Regions from separate parts of the Nocardioides sp. P5_C9_2 genome, predicted to be linked through region 3. Evidence: predicted binding sites of a transcription regulator. Region 3 holds the regulator's gene; each other region holds the start of a gene.

Region 1 (3,629 bases), on a different contig from region 3:
GCGGCTGGCCGGTGAGGGACGGCTCGTCGTCCCGGTCGCCCGGATCTTCGCGCTCGCCGACGCGGTCGAGGCGACCGAGCTGCTGATGGGTCAGCACCCGGGCGGGAAGCTGGTCCTCGAGCCCTGAGTCGCGCTCCTCACCGGGGACCCGAGAGCGCCCGCTCGCGCACGAAGTCGTCCTCCCAGCGGTCGCCGATGGCGAAGCGCCTGCGGCCCACCCGCTCGAAGCCGTACCTGGCGTAGAAGGCGTTCGCCCGGGCGTTCTCCTCGCTGACGCTGAGCCAGACGCCGGCGGCTCCGGTGGCCGCGGCCGCGGCCAGGGTCGCCTCGATGAGGCGCGTGGCACTGCCGTCCCCGTGGTGCGCCGGGTCGACGTACATCTTGGAGAGCTCGATCGTCGGCCGGTGGCGCAGCACGTGTGCGACATCGGTGTCCTCGGGCGCGCCCGTGACGAGCATCGAGTAGCCGATCAGCTCGGCGGTGTCACCGTCGACAGCCACGTGGAGGATGCGCGCCGGGTCCACGAGGTGGCGGGCGAAGACCATCTCGGCGAGCTGGTCGGCGATGTAGGCGTCGACCTCCTCGACCGGCGTGTGCGGCGTGCAGGCGAGGGGGAAGGTGCGCGCCGCGACGCGGTGCAGCGCGGCGGCGTCGGTCGGGACGGCGGGACGGACGACGTCGGACATGCAGCGATCCTAGGAAGGGCTCTGGGTCAGTCGGCGCTCTCGTCCACGACGTCGACCACGAGGCGCGAAGGGTCGGCGAGCGCGAACACCCGGAACGGGACCCGGTCGCCGTCGATCCCGGCGAGGACCTGCGTGTAGCCCTCGAACGTGCCGCCGACGTGCACGTCCTCGACGTCGCCGCCGTTCCCGGGCTCGAACTGCGTGGGGCCGCTGTAGTAACCGGGCGCCGGCCACGTGGTGCCGGAGGCGTAGATGTCCAGGACCGCGTCGCCGCCCAGCGGGACGACGTCGCCGCTCCCGTCGAGCACCGCTTCGTCGACGTAGTTGACGGTCCAGCCCGGGGTGCCCGTGCCCGCGAACTCCAGCACGATCCGGTCGAAGCCCTCGTGTCCACCGACGCGCACGTCCGTGAGCACGAGGTCCCACTCGCCCGAGTTGTCCGCCATCTGGCGGGCCGTGGACTCCGGGAAGGGTGGCTCGTCGTCGGCAGGCTCGTCGGCGGGCTCGGCGTCGGCGGGCTCGTCGGCGGGCTCGTCGGCGGGCTCGGCGTCGTCCGGCTCGACGTCGGCCGGGGCGTCGGTGGTGGGTTCCGGCGACGTCGCGGTCGTGGTCGGGTTGGTCGGGGCGGTGCTGGTCGCGTTGTCGCCGCCGGCGGCTCCGCAGGCCGTCAGGAGCGGGACGACGATGATCGCGCCGAGCCGGGCGGTCGTGACTCGGCGCATCGGCTCTCCTCGGCTGGGGTGCCACGGAACTGTAGTGCGTCCTCCGACCACTTCGCTGTCATCGCCGACGTCGAGCTTCGAGGGTGTCTCGACGCGTCTCATCCACACCCACAATGTGGTGATGACGCTCGAACATCTGTTCGACTACGGTGGCGGTACGTCGCCGATCCCGCCCGTGGGACTGCGTGGCGGCCGATCAGCGGGGGGGGCTGGGATGACGAGTGGACACCTGGTCCAGGACGCCGTCGACGCGATCTCAGCAGCCCTGGACAAGGTCGCCGGCGTCGAGCTCCTCTACCTCGCACCCGCCGAGAAGGCGACCGCGCTGGTCGKGCTGGCGCGCCTGGAGTCGCGAGTGACGTCGACCCGGRTGCGGTTGCTGGCSGTCGCCGACGACGTCGCCGAGGAGGCCGGCGACCGGGATGTGGCGGCGTGGTTCGSSCGSACCGTGCACTGCGATCGSGGCCCGGCGCGSCGGGACKTGACGTTGGCCCGTTCGCTGGAGCGGTCYTGGACTCTGTTGGCCGAGGGGCATGCGAGTGGGGAGGTGTCGACCGCGCAGGCCGACGTGATCGCCCGCGCGTTGGACGACCTSCCCGACGACACCCCGACCGACATCGTGGGCAGGGCGGAGCGGGTGCTSGTCGAGCACGCCGCGACCTTCACCCCCCARGAGCTYCGGGTCCTGGGGAGRCGGATCCTSGACGTGGTCGCCCCCGAGGTCGGTGAGGACCAGGAYCGCAAGCGWCTCGAGGACGAGGAACGCCACGCCCGCAAGACCACGTCGCTGACGACCAGGTCGCACGGSGACGGGACCACCAGCATCCGGATCCGGGTCCCCGACGCCACCGCCGGCCGGTTGCTGACGTACCTGCACGCCTGGACCAACCCCCGCAAGAACAACGACGACGCCGGTGGCTCCGGCGGAACCGATGCGCCCTCGTCCCTGCCGTACTCAACCCGCCTGGGCCACGCCTTCTGCGCGCTCCTCGAGCACCTCGACCCCACCCGGCTCCCGGTCCACGGCGGCACCGCCACCAGCGTGGTCATCACGATGGACCTCGAAGCCCTGAAGACCGGACTCGGAGTCGCCACCACCGACACCGGCCACCGGATCAGCGCCTCCGAAGCCCGACGTCTCGCCTGCACCGCAAAGATCATCCCCGCCGTCCTCGGCGGGACGTCCGAGGTCCTCGACCTCGGCCGGTCCCAACGCTTGTATCAGGCCGCCCAGCGCAGGGCGATGGGGATCCGGGACGGTGGCTGCCGCGCCGAAGGCTGCGACATCCCCGCAGCCTGGTGCGAAGCACACCACCTGACCCCATGGAGTCAAGGCGGCAAGACCGACCTCGACGACGGCGTCCTCCTCTGCTCCCACCACCACCATCGAGCCCACGACGACCGCTACCTCCACGACCGACTCCCCGACGGAGACCTCCGGTTCCACCGCCGCAGATAGCAGCGGAGCTGGCGACGAACGGGACCCGGGCGCACGTCCCACTCGTGCGCGCGTTCGTCACGACCCGTAGTTTGGCGGGCATGGAATATCGATACCTCGGACACAGCGGGCTCAAGATCTCGGAGATCACCTACGGCAACTGGCTCACCCACGGGTCGCAGGTGGAGAACGACATCGCGACCCAGTGCGTGCAGGCCGCGCTCGACGCCGGCATCTCGACCTTCGACACCGCGGACGTCTACGCCAACACCGCCGCCGAGACCGTGCTCGGCGAGGCCCTCAAGGGCGAGCGGCGCGAGTCGCTGGAGATCTTCACCAAGGTCTACTGGCCGACCGGGCCCAAGGGCAAGAACGACACCGGCCTCTCCCGCAAGCACGTCATGGAGTCGATCAACGGCTCCCTGCAGCGGCTCCAGACCGACTACGTCGACCTCTACCAGGCCCACCGCTTCGACACCGAGACGCCGCTCGAGGAGACGATGCAGGCCTTCGCCGACATCGTGCGGCAGGGCAAGGCGCTCTACATCGGCGTCAGCGAGTGGACCGCCGACCAGATCCGCGCGGGCGTGGAGATGAGCCGCGAGCTCGGCTTCCAGCTCATCTCGAGCCAGCCGCAGTACTCCATGCTCTGGCGCGTCATCGAGGACGAGGTCGTCCCCGCGTGCGAGGAGCTCGGCGTCTCGCAGATCGTGTGGAGCCCGATCGCCCAGGGTGTGCTCACCGGCAAGTACGTGCCCGGCCAGCCGCTGCCCGAGGGTTCGC
Region 2 (3,629 bases), on a different contig from region 3:
CCTCGTCGGCCAGCCCGCCACCGAGGACGCCGTGGCGTCTGCGGCCGCCCGCGCCGCCGAGGGCACCAACCCGCCCTCCGACCTCAACGGCGCGGCCGACTACCGCACCCACCTCGCCCAGGTCCTGACCCGGCGCGCCGTGCTCGCCGCCGCGGGGGCGTGAGCGGATGGAGCTGACGCACCGCTTCACCGTGCCCACCGGCGTCGAAGAGACCTGGGCGCACTTCGAGGACATCGCCTCCGTGGCGGAGTGCTTCCCCGGTGCCCAGGTGACCTCGGCGGACGGCGACAGCTTCGCCGGCTCGGTCAAGGTCAAGCTCGGCCCGATCGCCCTGGTCTACAACGGCAGCGGCACCTTCGTGGAGAAGGACGAGGAGGCCAAGCGCTTCGTCGTCGACGCCAAGGGCAAGGACAAGCGCGGCAACGGCACGGCCGGCGCCCACGTCACGGTGACCATGGCCGACGCGGCCGGCTCGACCGACGTGTCGGTCCAGACCGACCTGGCGATCACCGGCAAGCCGGCGCAGTTCGGGCGCGGGGTCATGCAGGACGTCTCCGACAAGCTCCTCGGCCAGTTCGTCGACTGCCTCGAGCAGCGGCTGACCGGACCCGGCGACGAGGCGACGGCGGACGGCGTACCGGACCAGGCCCCGGCGGCGGCAGCCGCCGACGTACCTCCGGCCGCGGAGTCGGGACCCCTGACCGCTCCGCGGCCGGTTCCACCACGACCCTCGTCCTCGGCCGCTTCCTCCGCCCCACCCCGGCCGGCGCCGCCGGTCGAGGCCCTCGACCTCGGCAGCGCCGTCCTGCCCGTCCTGGCGCGGTCCTACTGGAAGCAGGGACTCGGCCTCGTCGTCGTGCTCGCCGTGTTGTGGAGGTTGCTGCGCCGTTGACCTTGGCCGGTGTGGGAATCTTCAGGACATGAGGACGACCCGGGGCATCGCAGGACTGGCCGTGACCGTGCTGACGGGCGCGGTCCTGCTCGCCGGGTGCGGCCAGGACGTCGACGGGCCCGACCCCTCGACCGAGGTCACCCCGGTCACCTCGGGCGGGGGGAGCGTGACCTCGCTCGAGGTGACCCCCACGGGTGAGGGCGCGCGCTGCGCGATGCCGAGCGTGGAGCTCCTCCGCGCCCAGGACGCCGCCTTCGAGGGCACCGTCACCGAGGTCGGTGAGGGGACCGCGACCCTCGATGTCGACCAGTGGTACACCGGGGACGACGAGACCGACCAGGTGCGGGTCTCCACCCCGAGCCGCGAGATCGTCGACCTGCTCCTGGCCGTCGACTTCCAGCAGGGCGACACCTACCTCGTCAGCGCCTCCGACGGCCAGGTGAGCCTGTGCGGGCTGAGCGCGGCCAAGGACGAGCTGCTCTCCGGGCTGTACGACGAGGCGTACGCCGGCTGACCGGCCGGCGGGCCGCCGGCCCGGACCCCGCCGCGTGCGCGCAGGATCAGAAGACGTTGAGCGGGCGGAACTGCACCGACATCCGCGGGCCCGCCGAGGCGACCTTGGGCACGGCGTGCTCCCAGGTGCGCTGGCACGAGCCGCCCATCACCACCAGGTCGCCGTGGCCCATGGTGACCGAGATCGACTCGCCCCCACCGCGCGGCCGCAGGGCCAGGCGGCGCGGGTCGCCGAGGGAGACGATGGCGACCATCGTGTCCTGGGTGCGGCCGCGACCGATGGTGTCGCCGTGCCAGGCGACCGAGTCGTGGCCGTCGCGGTAGTAGCAGCAGCCCGCCGTCACGAACCGCTCGCGCAGCTCGGGCAGGTAGTGCTCGCTGAGCGCCTCCCGGGCCTCGACGAGCACCGGGTGCGGCAGCGCCTCGCCCACGGCGTACGTGTGGACGAGGCGGGGGACGTCGACGACACGGTCGTACATCTGGCGCCGCTCGGCCCGCCACGGCACGTCGGCGACCATCGCGGTCAGGACGTCGTCAGGGGCGGCGAGCCAGTTGCGCTGCACGTCGAGCCAGGCGCCGCGGGTCAGGATCCGGCGCTCGGGGGCGAGCGGGGAGACCGCCGGCACCTCGGCCGTGTCGAAGAGCGTCGACTGGAAGTCCACGCCCAGGACGCTACACCACGGATCGAACAGATGTTCGGAGGTGGCGTCGGCGATGCGACCGGGGCCGGGGCCGGAGGTCGGGGTCACCTCGGGGCGATACCCGGTGGCCACGAGTTGGAGCGGTGCGGGATCGTTTTCCCATGACGACCACCGGGGATCGACCCGTCGCCGCGCGGGTGCGCCACCTCACCAAGACCTACGGCAGCGGTGACGCGCTCGTGCGGGCGCTCGACGACGTCAGCCTCGACCTCGTCGAGGGCGAGTTCACCGCGATCATGGGCCCCAGCGGTTCCGGCAAGTCGACGCTGATGCACTGCTGCGCCGCGCTCGACACCGCCACGTCCGGCGAGGTCTGGATCGGTGAGCACGAGCTAGGGAAGCTCAAGGACAAGCAGCTCACCCGGCTGCGCCGCGACGAGGTCGGCTTCGTCTTCCAGAGCTTCAACCTGGTCCCCACCCTGACCGCGGAGGAGAACATCCTGCTGCCGCAGTCCATCGCCCGGCGCAAGCCGGACCGCGAGTGGTACGACTCGGTGATCGACACGGTCGGCATCCGCGACCGCCTCAGCCACCGGCCCAACCAGCTCTCCGGCGGCCAGCAGCAGCGCGTCGCGGTCGCCCGGGCGTTGGCCGGCCGGCCGCGCATCGTCTTCGCCGACGAGCCCACCGGCAACCTCGACTCGCAGTCGGGGGCCGAGGTGCTCGACCTCCTGCGCCGCAGTGCGGGCGACCACGGGCAGACGATCGTGATGGTCACCCACGACCCGGTGGCGGCGTCGTACACCGACCGGGTCGTCTTCCTCGCCGACGGCCGCATCGTCGACGAGCTGCGCCACCCGCACCGGGAGGGAGTGCTCGACGTGATGGCCCGGATGAGTGCCCCGGTGGCCGACTGATGCTGCGCACCGCGCTCAAGAGCCTGCTGGGCCGCAAGGTCCGGCTCCTGATGAGCACCTTCGCGATCGTGCTCGGTGTCGCCTTCGTCGTCGGCACCCTCGTCTTCAGCGACACCCTCAGCCGCAGCTTCACCGCCCTGATGGCCTCCACGGTGGGCGACGTGGTCGTCCGTCCCGGCGGGACGTCGGGGGAGTCCGAGCCGACCGCCCGCACCGTCGACTCCTCGCTGGTCGACCGCCTGCAGGGCGTGGACGGCGCGGCCCGCGTCGACGGCAACGTGACGGCGTTCGGCGTCTTCGTCGTCGGCGAGGACGGCAAGGTCGTCGGCGGCCAGGGCCCACCGTCCGTGGGCGCCAACTGGAGCGACGCCCCGGCCGGCCACGACCTCGAGGGGCTGGCGATCATCGGCGGTCGTGCGCCCACGAAGTCCGGCGAGGTGGTGCTCGACTCGGTCACCGCCGGCGAGGGGGGCTACACCATCGGCGAGGAGGTCCACCTCGTCACCAGCGGGGACCAGGCGGTCCTGCGCCCGACGCTGGTCGGCATCGCCGGCTTCCCGGCGGGCGGCTCCCTCAACGGATCGACGCTGGCCGCCTTCGACACCCGTACGGCGCAGCGCCTGCTGCTCGACGGGAAGGACGCCTTCACCGACATCTGGGTGACC
Region 3 (3,629 bases):
CGGACCTGCCTCTCGGCGTACCCCCGCGAGACGCCCGGCGACGGCGACGCCGACCCCGGGCGCGCCCAGGCCAAGGGGATGGTGCAGGACGTCTTCGCCAACGCGGAGCGGATGGCCGCCGATCTCGAGTCCGACGTCCTGTGGCTGAGCGAGCCGCCGCCGCAGGCGTCCACCCGCATCCCGGCGCGCCTGCACGTCGCGCCGCTGCAGGTGTGGGGCCAGATGCGCGACAAGCTGCTGTCCGACAAGACGGTGGTCTTCACCAGCGCCACCCTGATGCTGGGTGGCGACTTCAACGCCGTGGCCAGCTCGATCGGCCTCAAGCCCACCGAGCGGGTCGTGACAGTGTCCTCGGACTCCGAGGACGCCCCCGACGGGGTCCTGCCGTGGCGGGGCATCGACGTCGGTTCGCCGTTCGACTACGGCCAGCAGGCCATCCTGTACGTCGCCCGCCACCTCCCGCCGCCCGGCCGCGACGGTCTGGTCAAGTCCCAGCTCGACGAGATCTGCGAGCTGGTGGACGCCGCCGACGGCCGCACGCTGGGGCTCTTCTCCTCGCGGCGGGCCGCGGAGGCGGCGGCCGAGCACGTCCGGGAGAAGCTGCCGCACCTGACGACCCTGGCGCAGGGGGACGCCCAGCTCCCCGAGCTGGCCAAGCAGTTCGTCGAGGACCCGCACACCATCCTCTTCGGCACCCTGTCGCTGTGGCAGGGCCTCGACGTCCCTGGGGACACCTGCCAGCTCGTCCTCATCGACCGGATCCCCTTCCCCCGCCCCGACGACCCGCTGATGTCGGCGCGGCAGCGGGCGGCCGACAAGGCGGGTGGCAACGGCTTCATGCAGGTGGCCGCCACCCACGCCGCCCTCCTCCTGGCCCAGGGGGCGGGCCGGCTGATCCGGACCACCACCGACCGCGGCGTGGTCGCGGTGCTGGATCCCCGCCTGGCGACCGCCCGCTACGGTGGGTTCCTCAAGGCCTCGCTGCCGCCGATGTGGACCACCACCGACCCGGCCCTCGTCCGCAAGGCCCTCGCACGGCTCGCGGCCGGCTGAGGTCGGCTCCGTCAGGCGTCTCCCGGGGAGCGGTGACCGAGCCACCATCCTGGTCGCGTGGACGTGGGTGGCGCACAGCCCCCGGGCGAGTCATCCGCCGCGGGAGGGCCGACGGTCCGCCAGGCGATGAGCACGACGGCCCAGCCGGCCACCACGTCGAGCGTCCAGTGGTTGCCGGTCCCCACCACGACGACGGCGGTGAGGATCGCGTGCGTCCAGGCGAGGGCGGCGACCCAGCGGCGTCGTACGACGTGACTCACCGCGAGCGCCACCCACAGCGCCCAGCCGGCGTGCATGCTCGGGAACGCCGCGAGCTGGTTGGTCAGCCAGCCCAGTCCCTGGGGGGYGGACGCCTCGCCGCCCCACCAGCCCGCCGCCGAGTGCACGGCCAGCAGGTCGGTCCATCCGGCGAGCATCCTCGGGGGTGCGGTCGGCATCGCGAGGTAGGCGACCAGGGCCACGGCGGTGCTGCCGACCAGGGCGAGCCGCGCGGGTGCGTACGCCTCCCGGTGCCGGTGGAACAGCCAGACCACGACGAGGAGGGTGAGCACGTAGTGGGCGCCGGCGTAGTAGAAGGACGCGGCCACCCCGACCACGTCGTGCTCGAGGAACCAGCCGTTGAGGGCGCCCTCGAGGTCGAGGTGCAGGGCGCGTTCGACATCGAGGATCCGCAGGGCGCGGGTCAGGGCCGGAGCCAGAGTGTCGTCGGCCAGCACCCGGCTGAGGGCGTAGCCGACGTAGACCAGGGCGAGGACGCCCAGCTCGCGCAGTCCGTCCCGGGGCTTCGGTGAGACAGCGACCGTCGTCCTGGCTGTGGCGGCCGCGGCGAGAGAAGTCACTCGACCAGTGAACGTCGCCGGGCGCCCGATTGCATCAGGTATTTCCCGGTCCTTCCCCCGACTGAGGTATGGAGGAAGCCCCGAGGCGCCGTCACATGCGGCGCAGGACCGCGGTCACCTTGCCGAGGATCGTGGCGTGGGTGCCGTCGATCGGGTCGTAGGCGTCGTTGTGGGGGAGCAGCCACACGTGGCCGTCCTTGCGCTGGAACGTCTTGACCGTCGCCTCGCCGTCGATCATCGCGGCCACGACGTCGCCGTTGGCGGCCGTCTGCTCCTGGCGGATGACCACGTAGTCGCCGTCGCAGATGGCAGCGTCGATCATCGAGTCGCCGGAGACCTCGAGCAGGAAGAGGGTGCCCTCGCCGACCAGCGACTTGGGAAGCGGGAAGACCTCCTGGATCTGCTCCTCCGCCAGGATCGGTCCGCCGGCCGCGATGCGACCGACCATCGGGACGTACGTCGCGGGAGGAGCGGTGTTGCCGATGTCGGTCTCGTCGATGCTCGACTCGTCCGCGCTGGAGAGGGAGCGACGGGCGGCCATCACCTCGGGGAGGAAGACCTCGATCGCGCGCGGCCGGTTGGGGTCGCGCTTGAGGAAGCCCTTCTCCTCCAGCACCTTGAGCTGGTGCGCGACGCTCGAGGAGCTGGTGAGCCCGACCGCGGCACCGATCTCACGCATGCTGGGCGGGTAGCCCCGGGTCTCGATGGCATCCTTGATGGTCGCCAGGACGCGCTGCTGGCGCGGGGTCAGTCCGGTCGCGTCCGGCGGCCCGTCGGGCATCTCGACGACCTTGCCGCTGCGGTCCTTGCTGGCCATCCGTTTCCTCCTGCTGCTGGGCCCGTCTCATTGCGTGGCCCAACCGTAGTCCTGTCGCGGACCCGACTTCAAACATTTGTTCGAACCGCGTGTCGAGCTCTGCGTGGCCCTCAGCCCCTCGAACAAATGTTCGCCCACCCCCTTGCGTCGTTCGAACACACGCTCTACTCTCGAACACGTGCTCGATCGAACGTCTGAGCGATTCACCTCGTTGTCGGTGGCTCCCTCTAGACACGGCACCAGAACACAAGCGATCGACACCACCTATCGGCTGACTCTTCCCCTGGAGGCCACCATGAGCACCGCCACCTTCTCTCCCGCCTTTGCCCCGACCCGCGCCGCCCGGACCGCCCGGACCGTCTCGCCCTCCGGCGCTCGGCAGTCGTCCGTGCGGCTGACGCGTCGCGGCCGGCTCGTCGTCCTCGTGGCGGCGCTTGCCCTCGTGCTGCTCGCGGGCTTCTTCCTCGGCTCGGTCGCCGTCGGCACCGACGAGGCCGGGCAGGCGCCCGCCACCGAGATCGTGATGGTCGAGCCCGGGCAGAGCCTGTGGAGCATCGCCTCCGAGCTCACCGACGGCGGCGACGTCCGCACCACCATGCGCGAGATCGAGCGGCTCAACGCCCTCGACACCGTCGCCATCTCCGCGGGGCAGAAGCTCCGCGTGCCGGTCAGCAACGACTGACCTTCCAGTTTTCCGCCAGCCGACTCGACCCCGGCTGGCGGGACCGGGGAAGACAAGGAGCGGGCCCATCGGGCCCGCTCCTTGCGGCATTTCGGGGGCCCCGTGGGTCGGTTCGGCCGTGCGCTGCGACCTGAGTCACCGGGTGACTCAGGTTCCAGCGGAGGTCTGGTGCCGTGCTGACCGGGGTCAGCCTGGATGGCGGCCCGGCTGGTCCACCCGGCGGACCACAGGCGCCGCT

The links. The regulator LexA, encoded in region 3, represses DNA repair genes until DNA is damaged. The targets are predictions, from matches to a motif close to TCGAACANNTGTTCGA.
Region 1: the regulator LexA is predicted to act here: its motif matches at 1,537-1,552, upstream of ACXJKL_RS10370 (DUF222 domain-containing protein).
Region 2: the regulator LexA is predicted to act here: its motif matches at 2,091-2,106, upstream of ACXJKL_RS14360 (alpha-ketoglutarate-dependent dioxygenase AlkB).

Annotation. Positions count from the first base shown of each region.
Region 1 is NZ_JBFUMD010000171.1:3,580-7,208, reverse strand. Features, by position in the region: gene ACXJKL_RS10385 (zinc-binding dehydrogenase) at 1-127, shown strand, start outside; gene ACXJKL_RS10380 (GNAT family N-acetyltransferase) at 138-686, opposite strand; gene ACXJKL_RS10375 (AMIN-like domain-containing (lipo)protein) at 713-1,408, opposite strand; gene ACXJKL_RS10370 (DUF222 domain-containing protein) at 1,623-2,867, shown strand; gene ACXJKL_RS10365 (aldo/keto reductase family protein) at 2,948-3,629, shown strand, end outside.
Region 2 is NZ_JBFUMD010000296.1:1,265-4,893, forward strand. Features, by position in the region: gene ACXJKL_RS14345 (FAD binding domain-containing protein) at 1-163, shown strand, start outside; gene ACXJKL_RS14350 (SRPBCC family protein) at 168-893, shown strand; gene ACXJKL_RS14355 (hypothetical protein) at 922-1,407, shown strand; gene ACXJKL_RS14360 (alpha-ketoglutarate-dependent dioxygenase AlkB) at 1,454-2,068, opposite strand; gene ACXJKL_RS14365 (ABC transporter ATP-binding protein) at 2,209-2,964, shown strand; partial or broken gene ACXJKL_RS14370 (ABC transporter permease) at 2,964-3,629, shown strand, end outside.
Region 3 is NZ_JBFUMD010000005.1:21,837-25,465, forward strand. Features, by position in the region: gene ACXJKL_RS00645 (ATP-dependent DNA helicase) at 1-1,053, shown strand, start outside; gene ACXJKL_RS00650 (phosphatase PAP2 family protein) at 1,065-1,892, opposite strand; gene lexA (transcriptional repressor LexA) at 1,984-2,709, opposite strand; gene ACXJKL_RS00660 (LysM peptidoglycan-binding domain-containing protein) at 3,005-3,391, shown strand.